DNA from 4 places in the Paraburkholderia sp. J76 genome. Region 3 is predicted to be linked to each of the others. Evidence: predicted binding sites of a transcription regulator. Region 3 holds the regulator's gene; each other region holds the start of a gene.
The links. The regulator LexA, encoded in region 3, represses DNA repair genes until DNA is damaged. The targets are predictions, from matches to a motif close to ACTGTATNNNNATACAGT.

Region 1 (5,923 bases), on a different contig from region 3:
GAGGTCGCCGAGGCGGCCGAACACGATCGCGCCGAACGGACGCACCGCAAAGCCGGCGGCGAAGCCGAGCAGCGTGAAGATGAAGCCGGCCGTGGGATTGACGCCTGAAAAGAAGCTCTTGCTAATGAAGGCCGCGAGCGATCCGGCCAGGTAAAAGTCGTACCACTCGAACACGGTGCCGAGCGACGACGCGAAGATCACGCGTTTTTCGTCGCTGGTCATCGGCGCGTGCGAGACTTGTCCGCCAACGGTTGCCATATATGTCTCCAGTATTGATATGCGTGTGGTCCGTCGGGCAGGGGAGGCAGACACCCGCGGTCCTGGGGAGCATTATTGGAATGGAAACTTACGGGCTTCTGACGCGCGTGTGGGTTTCTGAGCGACGTATCGGAGTGGGGTTTGATGGGTTAAATTCGCCGAATATGGTGCGAAAATATCTTATCGATCCTCTAATATCTCCTAACGAGCGAATTCGGCATCCCGTATTGGGTTGCGGATAAGGGTAAGTCCCATCCCGCTTTCTGAAGCGCCTCCGTCAGTTTCACGGCGGTTTCGACGCACGGGCATTGACATGCCGCTCAAGCTTGCCCTTGTCCTTGCCCGCGCAGACGCAGCGTCACGCGCACGAGCGTCCCGGCCAGGCGCGGCGCGTCCTGATAAACGTGATCTGCGATGGCGAGCGTGCCGCCATGCATCGTGGCGATCTCGCGCACGATCGCGAGGCCGAGTCCGCTGCCTTCGCCATCGCGTCCGAGAATGCGGTAGAAGCGCTCGATGACGCGTTCGCGCTCGGCGGGCGGAATGCCCATGCCCGTGTCTTCCACTTCGAGATGAACCACGCCCGCCGCGGGCTCCGGCCGCACGCGCACGGTGATGCGGCCGCCCGCGGGCGTATAGCGGATAGCGTTGTCGATGAGGTTCGAGAGCATTTCGCGCAGCATCACGGGGTTGCCGTCCACTTCCACGCGCGCCGCCGCATCGCCGTCGTCCTCGTCGCTCGCGTAGGCCGTTTCGGGGCCTTCGTAGCCGAGATCCATCTGTTTGGCGAGCGCCGGCTGCACCCAGTCGCGCACGGCGTGACGCGCCACGTCCGCCACATCGACCGGCGTGAAAATTTGCCCCGACATGCGGTTTTCCGCGCGCGCGAGCGCGAGTAACTGCGTGACGAGCCGCGCCGCGTGTTCGGAACTCGTCGCGATCTGTTCGAGCGAGCGGTGCACTTCGGCTGGCGCGTCCTGGCGCAGCGCGAGTTCGGCTTGGGTGCGCAGGCCCGCGAGCGGGGTCTTCATCTGATGCGCGGCGTCGGCGATGAAGCGCTTTTGCAGCTCCATGTTCTGTTCGAGCCGCGTGAGCAGATCGTTGAACGAGGTGACGAGCGGCTCGATTTCGGGCGGCGCGCGGCGCGCTTCGAGCGGCGAAAGGTCGTCGGGGCGGCGCATGCGGATGTTCGATTGCAGCGCGTGCAAGGGAGCGAGGCCGCGCGAGAGACCGAACCAGACGAGCAGGATCGCGAGCGGCAAGATCACGAACTGCGGCAGGATTACGCCCTTGATGATGTCGTTGGCGAGCTGGCGGCGCTTGTCGAGCGTTTCCGCGACCTGCACGAGCACGGGCTGACCCTGGCGGTCGCCGGCGCTGAGATGCGTGGGCTCGACCGTCGTATAGGCGACGCGGATGTCGATGCCGCGCAGCGTGTCGTCGCGGAATTCGACGAGACCCGGTGGCGGGCGGTCGTCGTCGTGCGGCAGCGGCATGTCGCGATCGCCGCCGATCAGCTCGCCGCGGCTGCCGAGCACCTGGTAGAACACGCTGTCGACGTTGTCGGCGCGCAGGAAGTCGCGCGTGGAGGCCGGGAGCGTCAGCTCCGCCACGCCGTTCACGGGCTGGATCTGGCGCGCGAGCACATAGGCGTCGGTTTCGAGCGCGCGGTCGAAGGGGCCGTTGGCGATCGACTTCGCCACGAGATACGTGACCGCGATGCTCATCGGCCAGAGCAGCAGCAAGGGCGCGAGCATCCAGTCGAGAATCTCGCCGAAGAGCGAGCGCGGGCGCGCCTCGGCGGCGGCTTCGGCTTCGTCGGGCGGGGCGAACGGGTTGGCGTAGCGGGCGTCGCGCGCGTCGTCGTCGAGGGCGTCGGCCGCGAATGTCGACGCGCCCGGGGCGGTGTCGCCGGGCCGGCCGCCCGCGCCCGCGGCGCCCTTGGGCGGCACGGCGCGCGCGATGGAGGGACGCCCGGCCATCGTCGACCCCGCCTACTTGAAGTAGTGGCTGGCGGGCATCGTCGGCGCGGCGCCGGGCGCGCCGGCCTCGGTCCGGGCGTTCGGCTGGCTGGCGCCGGTCTGCGTTTCCTTTGCCTCCTTTTCGAGGCAGTAGCCGAGTCCGCGCACCGTCACGATGCGCACGCCGCCCGCTTCGAGCTTCTTGCGCAGCCGGTGCACGTAGACCTCGATGGCGTTGTTGCTGACTTCCTCGCCCCATTCGCACAGGTGATCGACGAGCTGTTCCTTCGAGACGAGGCGCCCCAGGCGCTGCAGCAGCACTTCGAGCACACCCAGTTCGCGCGCCGAAAGATCGAGCACCTGGTCGTTGATGCGCGCGATGCGCCCCACCTGGTCGAACGCGAGCGCGCCGTGACGCACGACGGTCGGGCCGCCGCCCGCGCCGCGCCGCGTAAGCGCGCGCACGCGCGCTTCGAGTTCGTTGAGCGCGAAGGGCTTGGCCATGTAGTCGTCGGCGCCGAGGTCGAGGCCTTTCACGCGCTCGTCCACGCTGTCGGCGGCGGTGAGGATCAGCACGGGCAGACTGGAATTGCGCGCGCGCAAACGGCGCAGCACTTCGAGGCCCGGCATTTTCGGCAGGCCCAGATCGAGGATCAAGAGGTCGAACGACTGCATCGACAAGGCGGTATCGGCGTCCACGCCGTTACGCACGTGATCAACGGCATAGCCCGATTGGCGGAGTGATCTTACGAGCCCGTCCGCGAGTATGCTGTCGTCTTCGGCAATGAGGATTCGCATGTTGCGCCGGCGTCGCCTTCGAGGTGTCTGGGCCTCGCTTTTGAACTCGTAACACCCGCGCCGCGCCGCGTCCTTGAAGGCGCGGCCGGGCGACGCGCGGCGGTCTCCCGAAATTCGCGGTTCTGGAAAGCCAGAAAGGCTTGCCAAAACCACTGTTTTTTTATACAGTGTCTGCGTTCGTGTGCATTAGCCCGAATGAGGCGTGCACATGGTCACGAGACGCCGTTCATCATAGCAAAGGACGATTCATGGAAGATAGCAAGAAAGGCTCGGCTGGGCTGACTGCTGAAAAGAGCAAGGCGCTGGCCGCCGCGCTCGCGCAGATCGAAAAGCAGTTCGGCAAGGGGTCGATCATGCGACTCGGCGACGGCGAAGCGGTCGAGGACATCCAGGTAGTCTCCACTGGCTCGCTCGGCCTCGACATCGCGCTCGGCGTCGGCGGTTTGCCGCGCGGCCGGGTGGTCGAGATCTACGGTCCGGAATCGTCGGGCAAGACCACGCTCACGCTGCAGGTCATCGCCGAAATGCAGAAGCTCGGCGGCACGGCGGCGTTCATCGACGCGGAACACGCGCTCGACGTGCAATACGCCGCCAAGCTCGGCGTGAACGTGCCGGAGCTGCTTATCTCGCAGCCGGACACGGGCGAGCAGGCGCTCGAAATCACCGACGCGCTGGTGCGCTCGGGCTCGATCGACATGATCGTCATCGACTCGGTCGCGGCGCTCGTGCCGAAGGCCGAAATCGAAGGCGAAATGGGCGACTCGCTGCCGGGTTTGCAGGCGCGTCTGATGTCGCAGGCGCTGCGCAAGCTCACCGGCACGATCAAGAAGACGAACTGCATGGTGATCTTCATCAACCAGATCCGCATGAAGATCGGGGTGATGTTCGGCAACCCGGAAACCACCACGGGCGGCAACGCGCTCAAGTTCTACTCGTCGGTGCGCCTGGACATTCGCCGTATCGGTTCGATCAAGAAGAACGACGAAGTGATCGGCAGCGAAACGCGCGTGAAGGTCGTGAAGAACAAGGTCTCGCCGCCGTTCCGCGAAGCCGTGTTCGACATTCTCTACGGCGAGGGCATTTCGCGTCAGGGCGAAATCGTCGACCTCGGCGTGCAGGCCAAGATCGTCGACAAGGCGGGTGCGTGGTACAGCTATAACGGCGAGCGCATTGGCCAGGGCAAGGACAATGCACGCGAATTCCTGCGCGAAAACGCGGATATCGCTCGTGAGATTGAAAACCGCATCCGCGAATCGCTCGGCGTAAGCACGATGCCGGACGGCGTCAAAGATTCCGGCGAAGTCGAAGTCGCTGACGAAGAGTAAGCCCTTCGGGCTCTCGTAGATAAGGCAAGCTGATGCGCAAGGGCGAGTCATCTACGTCCTCGCCTTCCGGCGAGCAGGCTAACTCGCGTGCGGGTTCGCCTGCGGGCTCAACCATGGAAAGGGGCGCCGAGCGGCGTCCTGCCATGAAGCCTGCCGACTCACGGAACCGTTCAAGCCGCGACGCCCAGGCGGGCGATCGCGGCTTTGCGCCTTCCGGCGCGGCATATTCTTCGCCCGCCGATCTCAGCGACGATGGCGGCGCGGTCTTCGAAGTGCCGTTCGAAGCCTTCTTCAGCGCAGACGATGAAACGGCAAACGCGCCGCCGGAGCCGTCGTTCGAAACATCGTTCAAGCGTTCGTCTTTATCCACATCGCGCGCGCCCGCAGAAGCAACGCGCGAATCCGGCTCACCGCACGCCGACCAATACGAGCGCAGTTCGGCCACCCGCGCCGCGCGCGCCAGCGCGCGCGAACAATCGTCCGCCGCGAAGCAGCGCCCCGAGCGCTCCCTCAAGGGCCGCGCGCTCGGCTATCTTTCGCGCCGCGAATACAGCCGCGCCGAACTCTCGCGCAAGCTCGTGCCGTACACCGAAGACGCTGGCGCACTCGAAGCGCTGCTCGATTCGCTCGAGCGCGAAGGCTGGCTTTCCGACGCGCGCTTTGCCGAAAGCGTCGTGCACCGGCGCGCGGCGCGCGTGGGGGCAGGGCGTATCGTCAGCGAACTCAAGCGGCACGCGGTGGGCGACGCACTCATCGAAGAAGTGAACACGCAACTGCGCGAGACCGAACTCACGCGCGCCCGCGCCGTCTGGCAGAAGAAGTACGGCCAGTTGCCCGAAACGCCGGCCGAACGCGCGCGCCAGGCCCGCTTTCTCGCGGCGCGCGGCTTCTCGATGTCGATCATCGGCAAGATCCTCAAGGGAATCGAGGAAGACTGGTCCGATAACTGAGCCGGTCGTCTCGAAAAGTCTCGTGGGCAAGTCCATGCCCAGCCTGTGTGTTCGCGGCTGTCTCAAATACCCGGTATGTTAAAATCGCGAGGTTTTCCAATCCGGTCTTACCTTTAGCATGCCGCTTTCTCCGCCCGTGCCCCGCCAGTTGCGCCATCAGCGCGCCATCCGGGCGGTTGCCTATGAGCGCGAAGACGGCCTGTGGGACATCGACGCGTGCCTGACCGACCACAAGCCACGCGACGTGCCGCTCGCCGCCGGTGTCCGGCCCAATGGTCTGCCGATCCATGAACTCTGGCTGCGTATTACGATCGATCGCAAGCTCAACGTCGTCGACGCAGAAGCGTCGTCCGACTGGGTGCCTTACGACGGTCAGTGCCAGAACGCAAATCCCGCCTATCGGGCCCTTATCGGGCTCAATCTCCTCCAGAACTTCCGCCGCGAAGCGGGCCGGCTGCTCGCCGGCACGGTTGGCTGCACGCATCTCACAGAAATGTTGGGCGTTTTGCCGACTGCTGCGATCCAGGCGTTCGTTGGAGAAGTGTGGGACACATCGAATGGCTCGCCGGGTGAAGCGCCCGGACCGGAACCAGGCAAGACCGCCGGAGGCAATGAGGCCGAAGGTGAAAAG
Region 2 (5,923 bases), on a different contig from region 3:
CTCATCTCGGGCGAATGGACCGGCACGATGAACCTCACCGAGCCGCAGGCGGGCTCGGACCTCGCGGCTGTGCGCACGCGCGCCGAGCCGCAAGGCGACGGCACGTACAAACTGTTCGGCACGAAGATCTTCATTACGTGGGGCGAGCACGACATGGCGGAGAACATCGTCCATCTCGTGCTGGCGCGCACGCCCACTGCGCCCGAAGGCGTGAAGGGCATCTCGCTCTTCATCGTGCCGAAGTTTCTCGTGGGCGAAGACGGGACGCTCGGCGCGCGCAACGACGTGCATTGCGTGTCGATCGAACACAAGCTCGGCATCAAGGCGAGTCCGACCGCCGTGCTGCAGTTCGGCGATCACGGCGGGGCAATCGGCCAGTTGATCGGCGAAGAAAATCGCGGCCTCGAATACATGTTCATCATGATGAACGCGGCGCGTTTCGCCGTGGGCATGCAGGGCGTGGCCGTCTCCGATCGCGCTTACCAGAAGGCGCTCGCCTACGCGAAGGAGCGCGTGCAGAGTCGTCCCGTGGACGGTTCAGCGAAAGCGGCGGTGAGCATCATCCATCACCCCGACGTGCGCCGCATGCTCGCGACAATGCGTGCGCTCACCGAAGCCGCGCGTGCGCTCGCCTATGTGGCGGCGGGCGAGAGCGACCGCGCCCATGGCGACCCGGACGAAGCGGCGCGTGCCCGGCATCAGGCGCGCTATGAATATCTCGTGCCGATCGTGAAGGGCTGGAGCACCGAACTTGCGCTGGAAGTGACGAGCCTCGGCGTGCAGGTGCATGGCGGCATGGGCTTCATCGAGGAGACGGGCGCGGCGCAGTTCTACCGCGACGCGCGCATTCTGCCGATCTACGAGGGGACGACCGCGATCCAGGCGAACGATCTCATCGGACGCAAGACGCTGCGCGACGGCGGCGCGGCGGCGAAGGCGCTGCTCGCCGAGATCGCGCAGACCATCGACGAACTCGGTGCGCAACAAGGCGCGGCGTTCGAGTCGATGCGCAAGCATCTCGCGCCCGGACGCGAGGCGCTGGCCTCGGTCGTGGACTTCGTGCTCGCGAAGGCGAAGAGCGATCCGAACGCGGTGTTCGCGGGCAGCGTGCCGTATCTGAAGCTGGCGGGCATCGTGCTGGGCGGCTGGCAAATGGCGCGCGCCATGCTCGCCTCGCAGCGCCTCATGCAGGACGATCCGAAGTTTCATGGCGCGAAGATCGCCACGGCGCAGTTCTTCGCGCAACACGTCTTGCCGCAGGCGGTGGCGCTCGAAGCGGCGATCGTCAGCGCGAACGGCAGCGAAGGCGTGCTGGCGCTGGCGGAGGATCAGTTCTGACGCCGCGCGCCTCGTGCCACGCGAGAAATGAAACACGGCGCCCTTGAGGCGCCGTGTTCGTTCAAGCCGTGAGGCGTGCGTTTATCACGCGTATGCCGGGCGATGCGAGCCTTGCGTGTCGCCGAGATAGCGGTGCACCGAAAGATCGTCGGCGCGAATGGCCGGTTGCTTGCCTGAGATCAGGTCGGCGAGCAGTTGCCCCGAACCGCACGACATCGTCCAGCCGAGCGTGCCGTGACCCGTGTTCAGGAACAGGTTCGGGATGGGCGTGCGGCCGACCACGGGCGTGCCGTCCGGCGTCATCGGGCGCAGGCCGGTCCAGAAGGTGGCCTTCGTCGTGTCGCCGCCGCCCGGGAACAGATCGTTCACGCACATCTCGAGCGTTTCGCGGCGCGCTTGCTTGAGCGTCTTGTCGAAGCCGACGATCTCGGCCATGCCGCCCACGCGGATGCGGTCGTCGAAACGCGTGATCGCGATCTTGTAGGTTTCGTCGAGCACGGTCGAAACCGGCGCGGCGCTCGCATTGACGATAGGCGCGGTGATCGAATAGCCCTTGAGCGGATAGACCGGAATCTTCACGATGCCGGCGAGCATCTTCGTCGAGAAGGAGCCGAGCGCGACCACGAACGAATCGGCGCGCACCAGTTCGCTGCCGCACTGCACACCCGCGATACGGTCGCCCTGCATGGCGAGGCCGTCGATCGGCGTGTTGTAGCGGAACTTCACGCCCAGTTGTTCGGCCATCGCGGCGAGGCGCGTGGTGAACATCTGGCAGTCGCCGGTTTCGTCGCCGGGCAGACGCAGGCCGCCCGTGAGCTTGCCCGACACCGCGGCGAGCGCCGGTTCGGCGCGGCCGAGTTCGGCGGCGGTGAGGAGTTCATACGGGACGTTCGCGTCTTTCAGCACGGCGATGTCCTTCGCCGCGCCCTCGAACTGCTGCTGCGTGCGGAACACCTGGAGCGTGCCGCCCGTGCGGCCTTCGTATTGAATGCCCGTATCGGCACGAAGCGCCTGCAGGCAGTCGCGGCTGTATTCGGCGAGGCGCACCATGCGGCCTTTGTTGAGCGCGTAGCGCTCGGGCGTGCAGTTCTGCAGCATTTGCCACATCCATTGCAACTGGAATCGGGTGCCGTCCAGACGAATGGCGAGCGGCGCGTGCTTCTCGAACATCCACTTGATCGCCTTGAGCGGCACGCCCGGCGCGGCCCACGGCGCGGCGTAGCCCGGCGAGATCTGGCCGGCGTTGGCGAAGCTGGTTTCGAGCGCGGGACCGGCCTCGCGGTCGATCACCGTGACTTCGTGGCCCGCGCGGGCAAGATACCAGGCGCTGGCCACACCGACCACACCACTGCCCAACACGACGACTCGCATAGCTGCTCCATATAGATTTGTTTGGGGCTACGCCGCGTTGCCAGGAGTGGGCGCCGATGTTATGGCACCGATAGGCGGGAAGGCATGAAAATTCGGGTGTAGCCAGTATTTGTAGCTATGCTATTGTTGTACGTCCAGGTTTTGTTATCGTATTTTTCAGATTTTCGGGAAGAAATCATGAGAACGCAGCGCCAACCGGTCCGCGCACTCGATCGGCTCGATCACCGCATCCTGAAACTGCTCCAGGAAGACGGCCGCATGGCCATGAAAGACCTCGCGGAGCAGGTCGGGCTTTCGGTTACGCCGTGCATCGAGCGGGTCAAGCGCATGGAGCGCGACGGCGTCATCACGGGCTATTTCGCGCGCGTGAATCCTTCGGTGCTGGGCGCGGCGCTGCTGGTGTTCGTGGAAATCACGCTCGACCACAAAAGCGGCAACATGTTCGACCAGTTCCGCCGCGAGGTGCAGAAGATTCCCGAAGTACTGGAGTGCCATCTCGTCTCGGGCGACTTCGACTATCTGATCAAGGCGCGCATCGGCGAAATGGCCGACTATCGCAAGCTGCTCGGCGACATCCTGCTGCAACTGCCGGGGGCGGTGCAGTCGAAGAGCTACGTGGTGATGGAGGAAATCAAGGAGACGCTGACCATCGCCGTGGGGGAGTGAGCGGCTGACAGCGCCCCGTTTTTAGGACTCGACAACGCGGCTGAGTACTGTATATTCGTACAGTATTGAGCCGCGTTTATTCTTGTCCATCTTGCCTTTAGCCGTGACCGATTCCCGTCATCCCGATCCCGACACCTGGTATCCCGTCGCGCCGCCTGCGGCGCGCAAGGGGCGCGGTGCGGTCACGAATCTGCAAGGGCGCTATGAAGTCGATCAGCGCGAAGCGTTCGACGACGGTTGGCAACAGCCGGGCGAAGGCGAAGCGGGGCACGGCGACGAAACCGGCGAGCCCAGCAGGCTGCGCACCGAAGTCTTCGAAGAGCGGGCGAAAAGCATCCTCACGCGCAACCAGTCGCCGGACATTCCGTTCAATGTTTCGCTCAATCCTTATCGCGGTTGCGAGCATGGCTGCATCTATTGCTTCGCGCGGCCCACGCACAGCTATCTCGGCCTCTCGCCGGGGCTCGATTTCGAAAGCCGTATCTACGCGAAAGTGAATGCGGCGGAGCTTCTAATGCGGGAAATCGCGAAGCCCTCATACGAGCCCGAGCCGATCGCGCTGGGCGTGAACACGGACGCGTGGCAGCCGGTCGAGCGCGAGATGCGCATCACGCGGCGTGTGGTCGAGGTGCTGGCCGAACGGCAGCATCCGTTCGCGGCCATCACGAAGTCCTCGCTGATCGAGCGCGATCTCGACCTGCTCGCGCCCATGGCCGCGCGCCAGCAGTTCATGGCGGCCGTCACGATCACCACGCTCGACGCCGATATCGCCCGCTCGCTCGAACCGCGCGCGGCGGCGCCGGCGCGGCGGCTGCGCACGATCCGCACGCTGGTCGAGGCGGGCGTACCGGTGGGCGTGAGCATCGCGCCGGTCATTCCGTTCGTGACCGAGCCCGACATGGAGCGCGTGCTGGAGGCCTGCGCCGAGGCCGGCGCGACGAGTGCGAGCTATATCGTGCTGCGCCTGCCGTGGGAGGTCGCGCCGCTCTTCCAGGATTGGCTCACCGCGCACTTCCCGCAGCGCACGGAGCGGGTCATGAGCCGCGTGCGCGACATGCGCGGCGGCAAGGACTACGAATCGGCGTTTTCGCAGCGTATGAAGGGCACGGGGCTTTGGGCCGACCTGCTCAAGCAGCGCTTTCACAATGCCGTGCGTCGCCTCGGGCTCAACGAGCGGCGGCACGGCATTCTGGACATGTCGGCGTTCGTCCAGTCGAAGACCGTGCGCGAGAAGCCGCAACTCGACTTGTTCTGAGCCGTTATTGCGAGAGCGCTTTGGCGGCCTCGACCTGCGACTCGAAATACGTCTGGAACGACAGCGCGAGTCCCGTCATCAGCAGGAACGCGCCAATCAGCAGCGAGAAGATCACGACGAAGATCACCGTCCAGCCCGAACGGCTCGTGCGGCCCTGCTCCACGAACGCGGCGTTGAACTGCGCGTCCCATTTGGCGTCGGGGCGCAGCCCGTAGACGATCGCCGCGAGAAACGCCGAGAGGACCGACACCGCGCCGATCACGGCGAGCACCCAGCCGGGTATCGAGGCGCGTTCGGTCGCGACGAGCAGCATCACGCCCGGGATGCCGATGAGCGTGCCGAACAGATGCGCCCAGCCCCACACGTCGCGCGGGCCGTACAGATAGAAGCGGTGTGCGCCCAGGCTGCCGAACAGGAAGGCGAGGGCGGCGGTGAGCGTCTTGGAGCGAAAGCGTGCGGGATTCTTGTCGTTGGGCATGGGCTCGGGCGAAACGGGGTCGTCGGCCGTCGTGGGCGCATCACGTCATCGCACACGGGCTGCGGGGCATTGTATGCCGCGCGCCGGGCTTGCAGCACAAGTGCACGCTTATGGCCGGGACCACACACTCGCGTCGTGCTTACTTGCCGTAAGTCACGCGATAAATCGCGCCCGCGTAGTCGTCGCTGATCAGGAGCGAGCCGTCGGGCAAGGGCAGCACGTCGGCGGGGCGGCCCCACTGGGTTTCGTCGGCGTTGAGCCAGCCCTGCGCGAACACGTCCTGGCGGACGTTCGTGCCGTCCGGGTTGGCGCTCACGCGCACCACGCGATAGCCGGCCTTCCTGCTGCGGTTCCACGAGCCATGCTCGGCGATGAAGATGCTGTTCCTGTACCCGGCCGGGAACATCGAGCCCGTGTAGAACCGCATGCCGAGCGCCGCCACGTGCGCGCCGAGTCCGGCGACCGGCGGCGTGAAGCCGCTGCACGGATGCCCCGCGCCGAACTCGGGGTCCGCCACATTGCCGCCGTGACAATACGGAAAGCCGAAATCCTCGCCCGCGTGCGCGAGGCGGTTGAGCTTGTCGTCGGGGATGTCGTCGCCGAGCATGTCGCGGCCGTTGTCAGTGAACCAGAGTTCGTGCGTTTGCGGATGCCACGCGAAGCCGACCGTGTTGCGCACGCCTCGCGCGATGGTTTCGTAGTGCGAGCCGTCGGGGTCCATGCGGCCGATCATCGCGAAATGCACGCGCTGCGGATCGCTTGCCGGAAGGCAGACGTTGCACGGCGCGCCTTGCGGCACGTAGAGCTTGCCGTCA
Region 3 (5,923 bases):
CCCTTGCGTGCGGAATTGCGGCGCACCATCATAAGAATCGCATAGCCTGCAAATCACGCGGGCGGGGAGAAGCGATTATGGCGAGCTATAAAAAAATTCTGCTCTGTTACGACGGCTCGCGCGAAGGCCGCAAGGCGCTGCGTTGCGGCGCCGATCTTGCGCTCGATCTGCAGGCGGAAACGCATCTGCTCTCGGTGGTCGATATGCGTTCGACGATTGCCCAGAGCGCCGGCCTGCTGACCGACGTGGCCTGCGGCCGCTTCGAGGAAACGGCGCGTGAAATCCTTCAGGAAGGCGTGGACTGGCTAACCGAGCGCGGCGTGCGCGCTCAGGGGCACTTCGCGTTCGGGCATCCGATCGACGAAATTGCGAATCTGGCCAACGAACTCAATGCGGACCTCGTGGTGGTGGGCCACCGCTGCCGCACTGGGCTGTCGCGCTGGTGGATGGGCGCGGGCAACACACCGCTGCTCGACCGCGTGTCGTGCAGCATTCTCGTCGCCTGTTCGTCGGCGGCCGAGGAAAAGCAGCAAGCCGCTGCTTAGGGGAATCAAGCGGGATCCATGCAGGTCGGCTCGTACGGAGCCGGCCTGTTTCCACCTTTACCGGCGATCTGCCTTAGTTCGAGGCGTTGCCTTCGTTTAGCTCGACCGCCGAGAGTTTCCACGAAAAGAGCCCGTGACGCTGCAGAATGGCGGCATAGTGCTCGCCCGTATCACTACGATCCCATGTGAGCGCGAATTCGTTGAGCCCGCGATAGCCGGCCGCGGTGACCGGCCGAGCCTCGGGCGCGGGATTGCCGGAGGCTACCGGGGCCGGTGGCGCGGCAGGTGCCGGTTGCGGGGCTTGCGCAGATTGCGCGCCGGACTCCGCGGGCGCAGGCGGCTGCGGCCGGTCGCCGGGCTTGGCTGTCGGCGGCATGCCGTTGAGCAGCGCGGCCACGCCGTCCGGCGTTGCGTAGGCATCCACGAGCGGACCGATCAGCGCCGCGCCAATCACGGCGCCGAGCAGCAGCAGCGGATTGCTGCTGTGCTGGGCCTCAACGCGCCGATGCAGTTCATCGCCAACCTGCTGCTTGAGGCTCAAGCGCAGCGCAGGGTAATCGACGTACTCGTTGAGCGTGGCGGCGTCGCGGGCGTCGGCGGCCGCTTTCATGTGTTTCACCGCGATATACGGCGACGCATAAGCGTAGCCAAGCGCGGCAACCACCATGGCGAGCGCAACTGCGATCGCAACGGGTTTCTTCCAGCCTTGGGTCTTACGCGGGGTAGAGAGGGATTCCGTCATCGGCTGAGGGCAAATTAGGGCAAATCGTTCAAACACGATGTTGACCGCAAACCTGGCCAAACGATCCCGACAGTAACCTCTACTCACATTTGCGTCGCGTTTTGACGCAGTGCGCGCTTACTTCGCGAGCGCCGCGGGCAGATCGCTGTGCTGCTCGGCAATGCAGCGGTCGATCGCGCGGCAGACCGCGTCCACCGTGCCCACGAGGATAAGCCGCGAAGGGCCTTGATACACACGTACGGGCGCCCGTCGCATCGGTTGTTCGGTATTGAGCGAGCTGTTGAGCGACACGCGGGCAAACGCCGGCTGGGCCGATGGCAGCGCGGGCAGGTCGGCCGTGCTGGCCGCCACCATTTCCGGCGAGTCTTCGAAGAGGGAGCCGCTCAGCGCGGCAGCCGAATCGCGCACTTCGCGGACCGCGCACGAGGCGATTCCACGGAGGTGGCGAAGACGGCCGAATTGACGGAAGGGCAGCAAGCGGGCAAGGCGTTCCATGACTCTCTCCAGGTAGTGCGCAAACGATGTGCAACACCGCGCGCCAACGGACTCAGACGGACTCGGGTGAATTCAGATGAATTCAGACGGATTTCTTAGAATTCGGTCGGGCGGATCAGGCCGACCGCTATGCCTTCCAGTGCGAATTCCGCGCTGCCGGCCTCGACGAAAATATTGTCGTAATCGGGGTTCTCGGCGATCAGTTCGAGCCCGTTCGGACGGCGCTTCAGGCGCTTCACGGTGACGTCGTCGCCCAGGCGCGCCACGATGATTTGCCCGTCTTTCGCTTCGGCTTTCTTCTGCACGGCGAGCAGGTCGCCGTCGAGAATGCCAGCGTCGCGCATGGACAGACCGCGCACCTTCAAGAGGTAGTCGGGGCGGCTCGAGAAGAGCGCCGGGTCGCACATGTAGTTCTGCGAGATGTGCTCCTGCGCGAGGATCGGGCTACCTGCTGCGACACGGCCAACGAGCGGCAGCGAGAGCTGCATGATGCTCGGGTGTGGAAGCGTGAACTGGTGCGGCAGGTCGTCGGGCCCAGGCACGAGGCGGATGCCGCGCGAGGCGCCCGCAGCCAGTTCGATCACGCCCTTGCGCGCCAGCGCGCGCAGATGTTCCTCCGCGGAGTTGGCCGAGCTGAAGCCGAGTTCCGCCGCTATCTCGGCGCGTGTGGGCGGAAAGCCCGTGCGCTCGATGGCCCGGCGAACCAGATCGAAAACCTGCTGCTGTCGTGCGGTGAGTTTGGTCATGGCGCCACTGTATGTTTGAACAGGTAACTGTATTTTTATACAGTACTCGTGACTTTTCAAGTGTTACTTGAAGTTCGTCAATCGAGCGTTGCTATCGCGCCGCTTTCCTGTGTTTGGGCATACGAAACCGCGCTGCGGCGTCGCCTTCCTCTGTCCTTACCACTTTTGCGTATTAAAAAATAAGAAAACATCATTTTTAATAATGTAAGCAGATCGCTAGACTGGCCTCCATCGTTAGCGGCAATTCATTAAAAGCGCAGACGGGCACACACGAAAACGGAGAACAGATAGATGGGCACGACACATACGGGGCGCGCGGGCTGGCTCAAATCGCTGGCGGCAAAACTGGTTATCGGCGTGGCGCCGCTCGTCGGCGTGGCGGCGATGGCGGCGATGGCGCCTGTGGCCGCTCATGCGGATACGTCGCTGCTCAACGTTTCCTATGATCCGACGCGCGAGCTGTATCAGGACATCAACGAAGCCTTCATCAAGCAGTGGAAGGCGAAGGCGGGCGAAACGCTCACCATCAAGCAGTCGCATGGCGGCTCGGGCGCGCAGGCCCGCTCGGTGCTCGATGGCCTGCAGGCCGACGTCGTGACGCTCGCGCTGGCATGGGACATCGACGCGCTCGCCAACAAGGGCATCGTCGCGAAGGACTGGCAAAAGCGCCTGCCCGACAACGCCTCGCCGTACACGTCGACCATCGTGTTTCTCGTGCGCAAGGGTAATCCGAAGCACATCAAGGACTGGGACGACCTCACCAAGCCGGGCGTCTCGATCGTTACGCCGAATCCGAAGACCTCCGGCGGCGCGCGCTGGAACTATCTCGCGGCGTGGGCGTATGCGCTGCACCAGCCGGGCGGCAACGAGCAGAAGGCGAAAGACTTCGTCTCGAAGCTCTACAAGAACGCGGGCGTGCTCGACTCGGGCGCGCGCGGCGCGACGACGAGCTTCGTGCAGCGCGGTATCGGCGACGTGCTGATTGCATGGGAGAACGAAGCATTTCTCTCGCTCAAGGAGTTCGGTCCGGACAAGTTCGAGATCGTGGTGCCTTCGGTGAGCATTCTGGCCGAGCCCCCGGTAGCCGTGGTGGACAAGGTCGTCGACAAGAAGGGTACGCGCAAGGAAGCCGAGGCCTACCTGCAGTTCCTCTATAGCGAAGAGGGCCAGGAGATCGCTGCGAAAAACTTCTACCGCCCGCGTTCTGACAAGGTTCCGGCCGCGCTCACGGCGAAGTTTCCGAAGCTGAAGCTCTACACGGTCGACGACACGTTCGGCGGCTGGCCCAACGCCCAGAAGACGCATTTCGCCGATGGCGGCGTGTTCGATTCGATTTATCAGCCGCAGTAAAGCCGCACTGAAGCACCGGTCAGCAGTCGATAACGACGCGGCCGCATAACAATAAAGCGCGCCCACGGGCGCGCTTTTCGGCGCCGCCTGCGAACCGGCAAGCGCGCAACCCATGTCTGGAAGACGAGCATGACAACGTTTCGATTGCGCAAGCCCAGTGCGCTGCCTGGCTTCGGCTTGACGCTCGGCATCACGGTGGCTTACCTGAGCCTCGTGGTGCTCATTCCGCTTGCCGCCACCTTCCTCAAGACGGCGACGCTCGACTGGAGCCAGTTCGTGCGCGCCGTGTGGTCGCCGCGCGTGATCGCGTCGTACCGTCTCACGTTCACGGCCGCGCTCGGCGCCGCGCTGATCAACGCCGTGTTCGGCTTCCTGCTCGCGTGGGTGCTCGTGCGCTATACGTTCCCGTTCAAGCGGGTGATCGATGCGCTCGTCGATCTTCCGTTCGCACTGCCGACTTCCGTCGCGGGTATTTCGCTCGCCGCCGTCTATGCGGGCAACGGCTGGATCGGCCAGTTCCTGCAGCCGCTCGGTCTGAAGATCGCGTTCACGCCGCTCGGCGTGCTCGTCGCGCTGACCTTCATCGGCCTGCCGTTCGTCGTGCGCACGGTGCAGCCGGTGCTAGAGGACTTCGAGCGCGAGCAGGAAGAGGCCGCCGCATGCCTCGGCGCCTCGCGCTGGCTCACGTTCCGGCGCGTCGTGTTGCCCGCCGTGTTGCCCGCGCTCCTCACGGGCTTCGCGCTCGCGTTCGCGCGCGCGTTGGGCGAGTACGGCTCGGTCATTTTCATCGCCGGCAACGTGCCGATGAAATCGGAGATCACGTCGCTCCTCATCATCACGAAGCTCGAACAATACGACTACGCGGGCGCAACGGCGCTCGCCGTGGTGATGCTGTGCGTCTCGTTCGTCATGCTGCTTCTCATCAATTTGCTGCAATGGTATTTGCAACGCCGCACGAGCCGGGGCGTTTCGGGCGGCAGCGCGCCGCATGCCGTTGTGGGCGCAACCGTCGCGGGAGGGGCGCAATGAGCACGCTGCCGCAACGACGAGGCACGCGCGGCCCGGACCCCGTTACCGAAGCCGCCTGGGTGCGCTGGCTGCTCACGGGCGTCGCGCTCGCGTTTCTCGCGCTCTTTCTGGTGGTGCCGCTCGTGGCCGTGTTCTGGCAGGCGCTTTCGAAGGGCGTTGGGTTCTACTTCGCGTCGCTCGTCGACCCCGACGCGCTCTCCGCGATCAAGCTCACGCTCATCACCGCGGCGATTGCCGTGCCGCTGAATCTGGCGTTCGGTCTCGCGGCTTCGTGGGCGATCGCCAAGTTCGAGTTTCGCGGCAAGGCGTTGCTCACCACGCTGATCGACCTGCCGTTTTCGGTTTCGCCCGTGATTTCGGGCCTTATCTACGTGCTGATGTTCGGCGCGCAGGGCTGGCTCGGGCCGTGGCTCGAAGACCACAACGTGCAGATCATCTTCGCGGTGCCAGGTATCGTGCTCGCCACGATCTTCGTGACGTTTCCTTTTGTCGCGCGCGAACTGATTCCGCTGATGCAGGCGCAAGGCAACGACGAAGAGGAGGCCGCGCACGTGCTGGGCGCCTCGGGCTGGCAGATGTTCCGCCGCGTGACGCTGCCCAACATCCGCTGGGGCTTGCTGTATGGCGTGATTCTCTGCAATGCGCGGGCGATGGGCGAGTTCGGCGCGGTATCGGTGGTGTCGGGCCATATTCGCGGGCAGACCGACACGATGCCGCTGCACGTCGAAATTCTTTACAACGAGTACAACTTCGCGGCGGCGTTTGCCGTGGCGTCGCTGCTCGCGTTGCTCGCGCTCGTCACGCTGGGGCTGAAGCTGCTCGCGGAGCGCCGCCTTTCGGCGGAAGTGCGCGGCGCGGATGACATTCCCGCCTACGCCGGTCCGCAACACGCGGCCGCGCAACAGATCTCGCAGCACGCGACACAACACGCAACGGCGCGCGCCGTGCGCCAACCGATTCAAGTAGGGGAGCCGTAACCATGGGCATCACCGTCAGCAATCTGCACAAGCGCTTCG
Region 4 (5,923 bases), on a different contig from region 3:
CGCAACTGCGCCCAGTGCAGCGCGCGCTGATTCTCGCGCATCGCTTCGAGATCGCCGCGATAGGTCTTGAATTCTTCGAGCCGGTGGCGCTCGGGATCGTAGCCGTCGGCGCGGCCGCGCACGGTGAGCGATTCGAACGTGCCGCAAAGCGCGATTTCCGTTTCGAAGCCGGGCGGACGTCGAGCCGCGATGGCCGCGTGGCCGGCACGGCCGTCGCTCGCGTCGGGCGAGGGCGTGAAGCGCAAGTCGAGGTCGCCGCGCTTCGCGGTGAACTCGCATAGCGTGCGCACGGCAACGGTATAGCTCATGGCGCGGACAACGCCGTTGCGGCCATTGCTTCGGCGAGGACGGGCCAGCGCACCTGCAGAACGGAAACGGGCATGTCGTGCCGCACGCAATACGCAAGCCAGCGGCGCTGGTTGTCCTGCAGGCGGTCGCCGGGGCCTTTTACCTCGATGAGTTCGTAACGCCGCTCATGCGGCCAGAAGCGCACGAGATCGGGCAACCCCGAGCGATTGGCGACCGGTTCGCGCAGCAGCCGCTCGAACCACAAGCGCAGGTGCGCGGCGGGAAAGCAATCGAGGGCGAGCGCCAGCAGTTCGTCGCTCAGCGCGGGCCATGCGACGAAGGGCGACTGGATGCCTGCTTTATCCGCATAGCGCCGCGAGATCGAGTCGCGGTAGGCGTGCGTTTCGAGTTCGGCGAGGCATGTTTCGAACTGCGAAGCGCGGCGCGCGACGAAGTCGGCGGCGTAAAGATCGGCGGGGCCGCGCTGGAACGGATGGAAGAACGCGCCGGGCAGCGGCGCGAACAGCGCGGGCCAGCAGAGCAGGCCGAAGAGCGCGTTGATCAGCGTGTTTTCGACATAGAACACGGGAGCTTGCGGCGTGGCGAGCGCGGCGCGCGCGGCTTCCTCGACGCGCACGGCTCGCGGCGCCGCCGGCAACACGAGCGCGATCTGCGTGAAGCCCGGATCGGCGTTCGTCTTCGATCGCGATCTCGTGCGCGCGAGACGCCCGAGCGTGCGCGCCGCGCGCTGCGCTTCCTCTTCGTTCGCGGGCGCATCGGCAATGGTCTGCGCGAGCGCGAGCGCTTCTTCGCGGCGGCTCAGTCGTTCGAGCACGCGCACGCGTCGATAGCGCGACTCGGGATGCCCGCAGTCGAGATAGGCGCGCCACGCGAGTTCGGGTTCGCCCGCGCGTTCGGCGGCAAGGCCTGCCGCGTGGCGCAGTTTGTCGTGGCGCGCGCGCAGCCACGCGTTGGCGTGCGTGCGCGGCGCCAGCGCGTCGAGCGATTCGAGTGCTGCGGCGATGGCGGCTGCGGCGTCCCGGTCCTGGGCCGCGGCGGCGCTGTCGAGACCGTCGCGGCAATCGCGCAGCGCCAGGTACGTGTCGATGTCCTCGCGCCGCTGGAACGCGCGCGAGGCCAGATCGAAGGGCACGCTTTCGTAGCGATAGACGCCGAGGTCGGCGAGCACGAACTCCGACCAGTCCTGACGCAGGTTGCCGAAAAACATGAGGCGCAGGCGCTCGCAAAGCGAGGCGCTCGCGAATAGCAGCACCGTGTCGGCTGACGCGGGGAACCATGCGTGCCAGTCGCGCGGGTCGGGTGCGTTCGCGTAGTGCGCGCGGTAGTGCTCATCGAGCGCTTCAAGCAAGGCCGCGCGAGTGACGCGCGGCTCGTTCGCAACGCCGAGACGCACGGCGAGCGCTTGCAGTTCGGCTTTCGTCACGAGCGCGGCGAGCGCGTCGAGATCGAGCGCGGGCGTGACGTCGAGCCAACCCGCCGCAGCCAGCGGGGCCGCGGCCGCGCGCGGGCAGCCAATCTCGCCGTACGCAAGACGGCTTGCGCGGAAATGGGGTCCCTTGCGCATCAGCATGCGCACGAAGAGGGCGCGCGACGCTCGCGGCATTCGGGCGAAATCGTCGACGAAGCGGCGCTCGGCGTCGTCGAACAGGTCGGAGCAGCGCGCATCGAGCCACGCGAGCGCGCGCTCGAAGTTCGCGAGGTAGTACAACGGATCGGGAGAATCGGGGAGCACGCGCGGCACTGTATGGATATACAGCAGCGATGATAGCAGGCTCGCGGGTGGCGCGAGCGCCGCAAGGGAGCGCCGTAAGGATTCCGCGCACCGTAGGCTACAATTGCCGCAGCCTGAAAAACGGATGAGCAATGAACAAACGTAACGCATGCTTCGCCGGCCTCGCGGCCGCCGTCACCCTGCTCGCGGGATGCGCGGCGCAGTACCGCAACACCGGCTCCTGCGAAGAGGAGATGCGTAACCGCCTGGCCGGCACGACGTTCGGCGACCTGAAAGTCACGCATAGCGCGACGACGTATCGTGGCGCGCGCGTGGTGATCGAAGGGCAACTGGAGAACGGTGCGGCGTCGGGCGTCGTGGTTGCGTCGGCGCCTTATGGGGCGTCGGCATCGGCGGCTTCGGGCGCGTCGGCGGCCGCGTCCGCTACACGGCAGAGCGCCGGGGAGGCGCCCGCGGTCACGGCGCCGGCAGTGCAGGCTGGTGCGTTGCCCGGCACGATTTCGGTTCCCAGCGCGCCCACGGCGCAGGGCGCGGCGGGTGAGAAGCCGACCACGCCGCTCGCGGTGCTGGTTGCCAAGCTCGGCATCAAGAAGCCCGTCGTTATGCCGACGGCCGCGGAGTGCACCTTCGACGAGTCCGGCCTCGCGACGTTCCGCTGGCTCGCGCCTGCGCCGCTCGCCAAAACCACGCCCGCCCCGAACGCCGCGACGGACTAACGCGCCCACTCGCGTTCGCTGTTGCGTTTCGTCGTCCGCGCAATCCGCGCTTATGAAGGCCTCGCTAGAGGCCTTCGTCGTTTGCGACGTGCGCCGCCACCGGCAGCGCGTTCAGAACGCGAAGAACGGTCCGTCGCCCGCAGGCGTGACCTGCGAGGCGATCGCAGTAAACACGCGCCGCCCGAAGAAGAACGGCAGCCCCCAGCCGAACGCGTTGGCGTTGTAGCCCGCCAGATTGCTGAAGGCCCAGTTGCCGCTCGCGAGGAGCGTAGTCGAACTCGCGACCGAAAAGGTCACGGATGCGCCCACGCCGTCGATGCCCGCTATCGTCGCGCCGAGGCTCACGGGCGAACTCGGGCAGTACCAGAAGCCGCAGCGCGTCATCGTTGCGCTGTTGAAGTACAGCGCGTTCGAACCCGTGTCGAGATAACTCAGCGAGTAGACGGTGCCGTCCGATGTGGTCGTCTTCACGTAGCCGGTGCCCGAGTTCGCCCGCAGCACGGTCGCGCTGCCGAGCGCGTTGTTGGCCTGCGAGCCGATGCCGAAGATCATCGACCCGCTTACCGCGGACGCGCCGCTGTCCGCCACGGCCGGCAGGTCGATGACCACGCCGTTGTTGTCGGTGGCAAAGGCCGCCACGGGATTGCTGACCTGCTGCGCGAGCGGCTGTGCGCTCGCCGTGCAGCCGCTCGCCGGGCACGCGTAGTACCACGGCGTGATGGCCGCCCTCACGCAGGACGCGCCGCAATCGGCGCTGAACGGCCCGACGCCGAGGATGCCGTTCGAGCGCAGCGTCGTGGCGCTGTTCATCGCGAGCCCGCTGCCGGCGCAGCCCGCGGGTGCGGAGGCGGGCACGGCCGGGTCGGCGATCAACTGGACCGGCAGCGCGGCGGCCACTTCGCCCGCGAGTTTCACGTCGGCGCTGCGCACCGCTCCCCACGTATAGCCCGTGCCGAACACGGCGCATTCGCCCGCGATGCCGGTGCCGGCGCCGGCAGGCACGGCGGGCAACGCGAAGCCCGCGGGCAGCGCCGAAGCGAGCAGACGCAGGCCCTGCGAGCCGGTGTCGACCTGCACGTTGTCGACGGTCGCGCAGGTCGTGGTGCCTGGCACGCACACCGTGACGCTCGCCATCAGCATGTTGCGCGTCGAGGTAGGCGTCGGGCCGACGGTGATGGTCACGACGTTGGGCGTGGTCGATTGCGGCACTGTGCCGCTCGTGCTGGTGGTCGAAGGCGTGCTCGCGGAAATGGGCGCGCTCGCGGAGGCCGGGGCGCTGGCGGGTGCGCTGGCGCCCGTGGCCGGGGCAGCGGTTCCACTGCTGCCACCTCCGCCGCCACAGGCCGTCAACAAGCTGCAAATCAGGAACAGTGCGGCAGGCGCAATGCTTCGGCCGATGCGAGATGCGCCTGACGGGCGCGGCCGGCGGCCCTTCATTGCAGGTCCCCGACGCTCACACCTGCGGGCAGCGCGGCCGGCAGCCACGCGCGCCCCGAATAGGCGCGCATGTGACCGGCCGTCTCGACCACGACCTGCGCGCCGTCCACGCGCGAGGCGTGCAGGCCGTCACGGCCCGCGGCGTGAAGCGCCGCGGCGGCGCTGCGCCAGTCGGCTGCGTAACGGCCCAGCAGCGCTTGTACGTCGGGCTGCGCCGGCCCTTGCCACGTGTACGCGAAGGTCGTGCCGCTGGCGCTCCCCGCGTATTCGTTGATGGTCGTGCCGTCCTCGTCGACGTAGCTGATGACGCGCGCCGCGCCGCCGCCGACGGTGCGCTGCGTGGCGCCGGGCGGCACCGCTGCGATCTCGCCGAGCGCCGCGCTGGCCGGCGCGGCGGCGAAGCTCAGGCAAGTGAGCACGCAGGCGAAGGCCGCGGCGCGGCCCGCCTGGATGAGGCTGCAAGTCTTCATGACGCTCTCCGGTGCTGCTTTTTATGAATCTCTTTTTTGAGATTTCGATGGGAAATTAGCACCGGGGTCGTTGTCGCAAGTCACTCAGGTGAGAAGGGTGACGACGCGCAAAGCGGCATTTTGGCGCCGGCTGGCGTTAGTCCCTTGATCCCAAAGGAGTTTGGCGGGGAGCCAACAGGCTGGCTGTGCCGGGTCAAATGTGGATGAATGTTACGGCGAGGTCGGTTTGACGAATCGGGCGTGGGGTCCTGCGTCCATCGCCGCTGCGGATGCCCGGCCTGGATTGCGCGCTTACCCGCGGTTTTTGCACAGCGGGCCGCCGGACCGGTAAAATGTTTGGTTGATCCACGGAAACTGGCCGTGGCGTAGCCGAAGGGATTACCCGAACATGAGTGATTTTCATCAACGTCTTGCCGCGCGCGCGCTTGCGCTTCTGATGGCGGGCGGGCTGGTCGCCGGCTGCAGCTCGCCGACGCCAGGCAAGATCGATTACCGTAGTGACGCCAAGGCGAAGCAGTCCTCGCTCGCTGTGCCGCCGAACATGCTCGACGAAGCGTCCGACCAGCGCTCGCTCGCGCCGCAGGGCGGCGAAACCTCGCTGTCCTCGCTCAAGCAGACCCAGGCGGCCGCGCCGCAGTCCGATCAGAGCCAGGTGGATCCGCGGGTGCCGGGCATGCATATCCAGCGTGACGGCACGGAAAGCTGGCTTGTCATCGAGAGCCGCACGCCCGACCAGGTCTGGGCGCAGGTGCGCCGCTTCTGGCAGGAACAGGGCTTCCTGCTCGTGGTCGACCAGCGCGACAAGGGCGTGATGGAAACGGACTGGAACGAAACCCATCCGAAGATCAGCGACGGCCTGATCCGCAACACGCTCTCGTGGGCCACGGGCAATTCATACGTGACCGCCGAGCGCAACAAGTACCGCACGCGCCTCGAAACGTCGCCCGCGGGCGGCACCTATGTGTTCATCAGCCAGAAGGGTCTGAGCGAACAGCTCACCGGCACCAATAACGACACCAGCAAGTGGGTGCCGAAGCCCAACGATCCCGCGCTCGAAGCCGAGTACCTCAAGCGTCTCATGATGACGCTCGCGAACGCGAAGCCGGGCGTGCCCGACGCGCAGGTTGCAGCCGAAGCCGACGCCAAGGCCAATAGCAAGGGCACCGACGCGAAGGCGAAAGGCTCGGACGCCGCAGCCGCCGCCGTGGCCGCGCAGAACGTGGCGGCCGTGGGCCAGCAATCGGGCAGCGGCTCGTCGA

Region 1: the regulator LexA is predicted to act here: its motif matches at 3,169-3,186, upstream of recA (recombinase RecA).
Region 2: the regulator LexA is predicted to act here: its motif matches at 3,422-3,439, upstream of U5768_RS28365 (PA0069 family radical SAM protein).
Region 4: the regulator LexA is predicted to act here: its motif matches at 2,049-2,066, upstream of U5768_RS07045 (VRR-NUC domain-containing protein).

What each region holds. Positions count from the first base shown of each region.
Region 1 covers NZ_CAJMZJ010000011.1:168,748-174,670, reverse strand. The annotation lists gene U5768_RS21510 (MFS transporter) at 1-258, opposite strand, end outside; gene U5768_RS21505 (sensor histidine kinase) at 579-2,240, opposite strand; gene U5768_RS21500 (response regulator transcription factor) at 2,253-3,017, opposite strand; gene recA (recombinase RecA) at 3,266-4,342, shown strand; gene recX (recombination regulator RecX) at 4,486-5,292, shown strand; gene U5768_RS21485 (DUF2889 domain-containing protein) at 5,411-5,923, shown strand, end outside.
Region 2 covers NZ_CAJMZJ010000019.1:1,179-7,101, forward strand. The annotation lists gene U5768_RS28350 (acyl-CoA dehydrogenase) at 1-1,338, shown strand, start outside; gene U5768_RS28355 (D-amino acid dehydrogenase) at 1,423-2,709, opposite strand; gene U5768_RS28360 (Lrp/AsnC ligand binding domain-containing protein) at 2,887-3,375, shown strand; gene U5768_RS28365 (PA0069 family radical SAM protein) at 3,479-4,630, shown strand; gene U5768_RS28370 (TM2 domain-containing protein) at 4,635-5,108, opposite strand; gene U5768_RS28375 (PQQ-dependent sugar dehydrogenase) at 5,248-5,923, opposite strand, start outside.
Region 3 covers NZ_CAJMZJ010000014.1:149,796-155,718, forward strand. The annotation lists gene U5768_RS24765 (universal stress protein) at 78-545, shown strand; gene U5768_RS24770 (DUF2939 domain-containing protein) at 619-1,287, opposite strand; gene U5768_RS24775 (hypothetical protein) at 1,405-1,782, opposite strand; gene lexA (transcriptional repressor LexA) at 1,878-2,528, opposite strand; gene U5768_RS24785 (sulfate ABC transporter substrate-binding protein) at 2,820-3,878, shown strand; gene cysT (sulfate ABC transporter permease subunit CysT) at 4,008-4,907, shown strand; gene cysW (sulfate ABC transporter permease subunit CysW) at 4,904-5,884, shown strand; gene U5768_RS24800 (sulfate ABC transporter ATP-binding protein) at 5,887-5,923, shown strand, end outside.
Region 4 covers NZ_CAJMZJ010000003.1:101,947-107,869, forward strand. The annotation lists gene U5768_RS07040 (ATP-dependent DNA helicase) at 1-308, opposite strand, end outside; gene U5768_RS07045 (VRR-NUC domain-containing protein) at 305-2,041, opposite strand; gene U5768_RS07050 (hypothetical protein) at 2,173-2,757, shown strand; gene U5768_RS07055 (DUF3443 domain-containing protein) at 2,869-3,966, opposite strand; gene U5768_RS07060 (DUF2844 domain-containing protein) at 4,191-4,664, opposite strand; gene bamC (outer membrane protein assembly factor BamC) at 5,053-5,923, shown strand, end outside.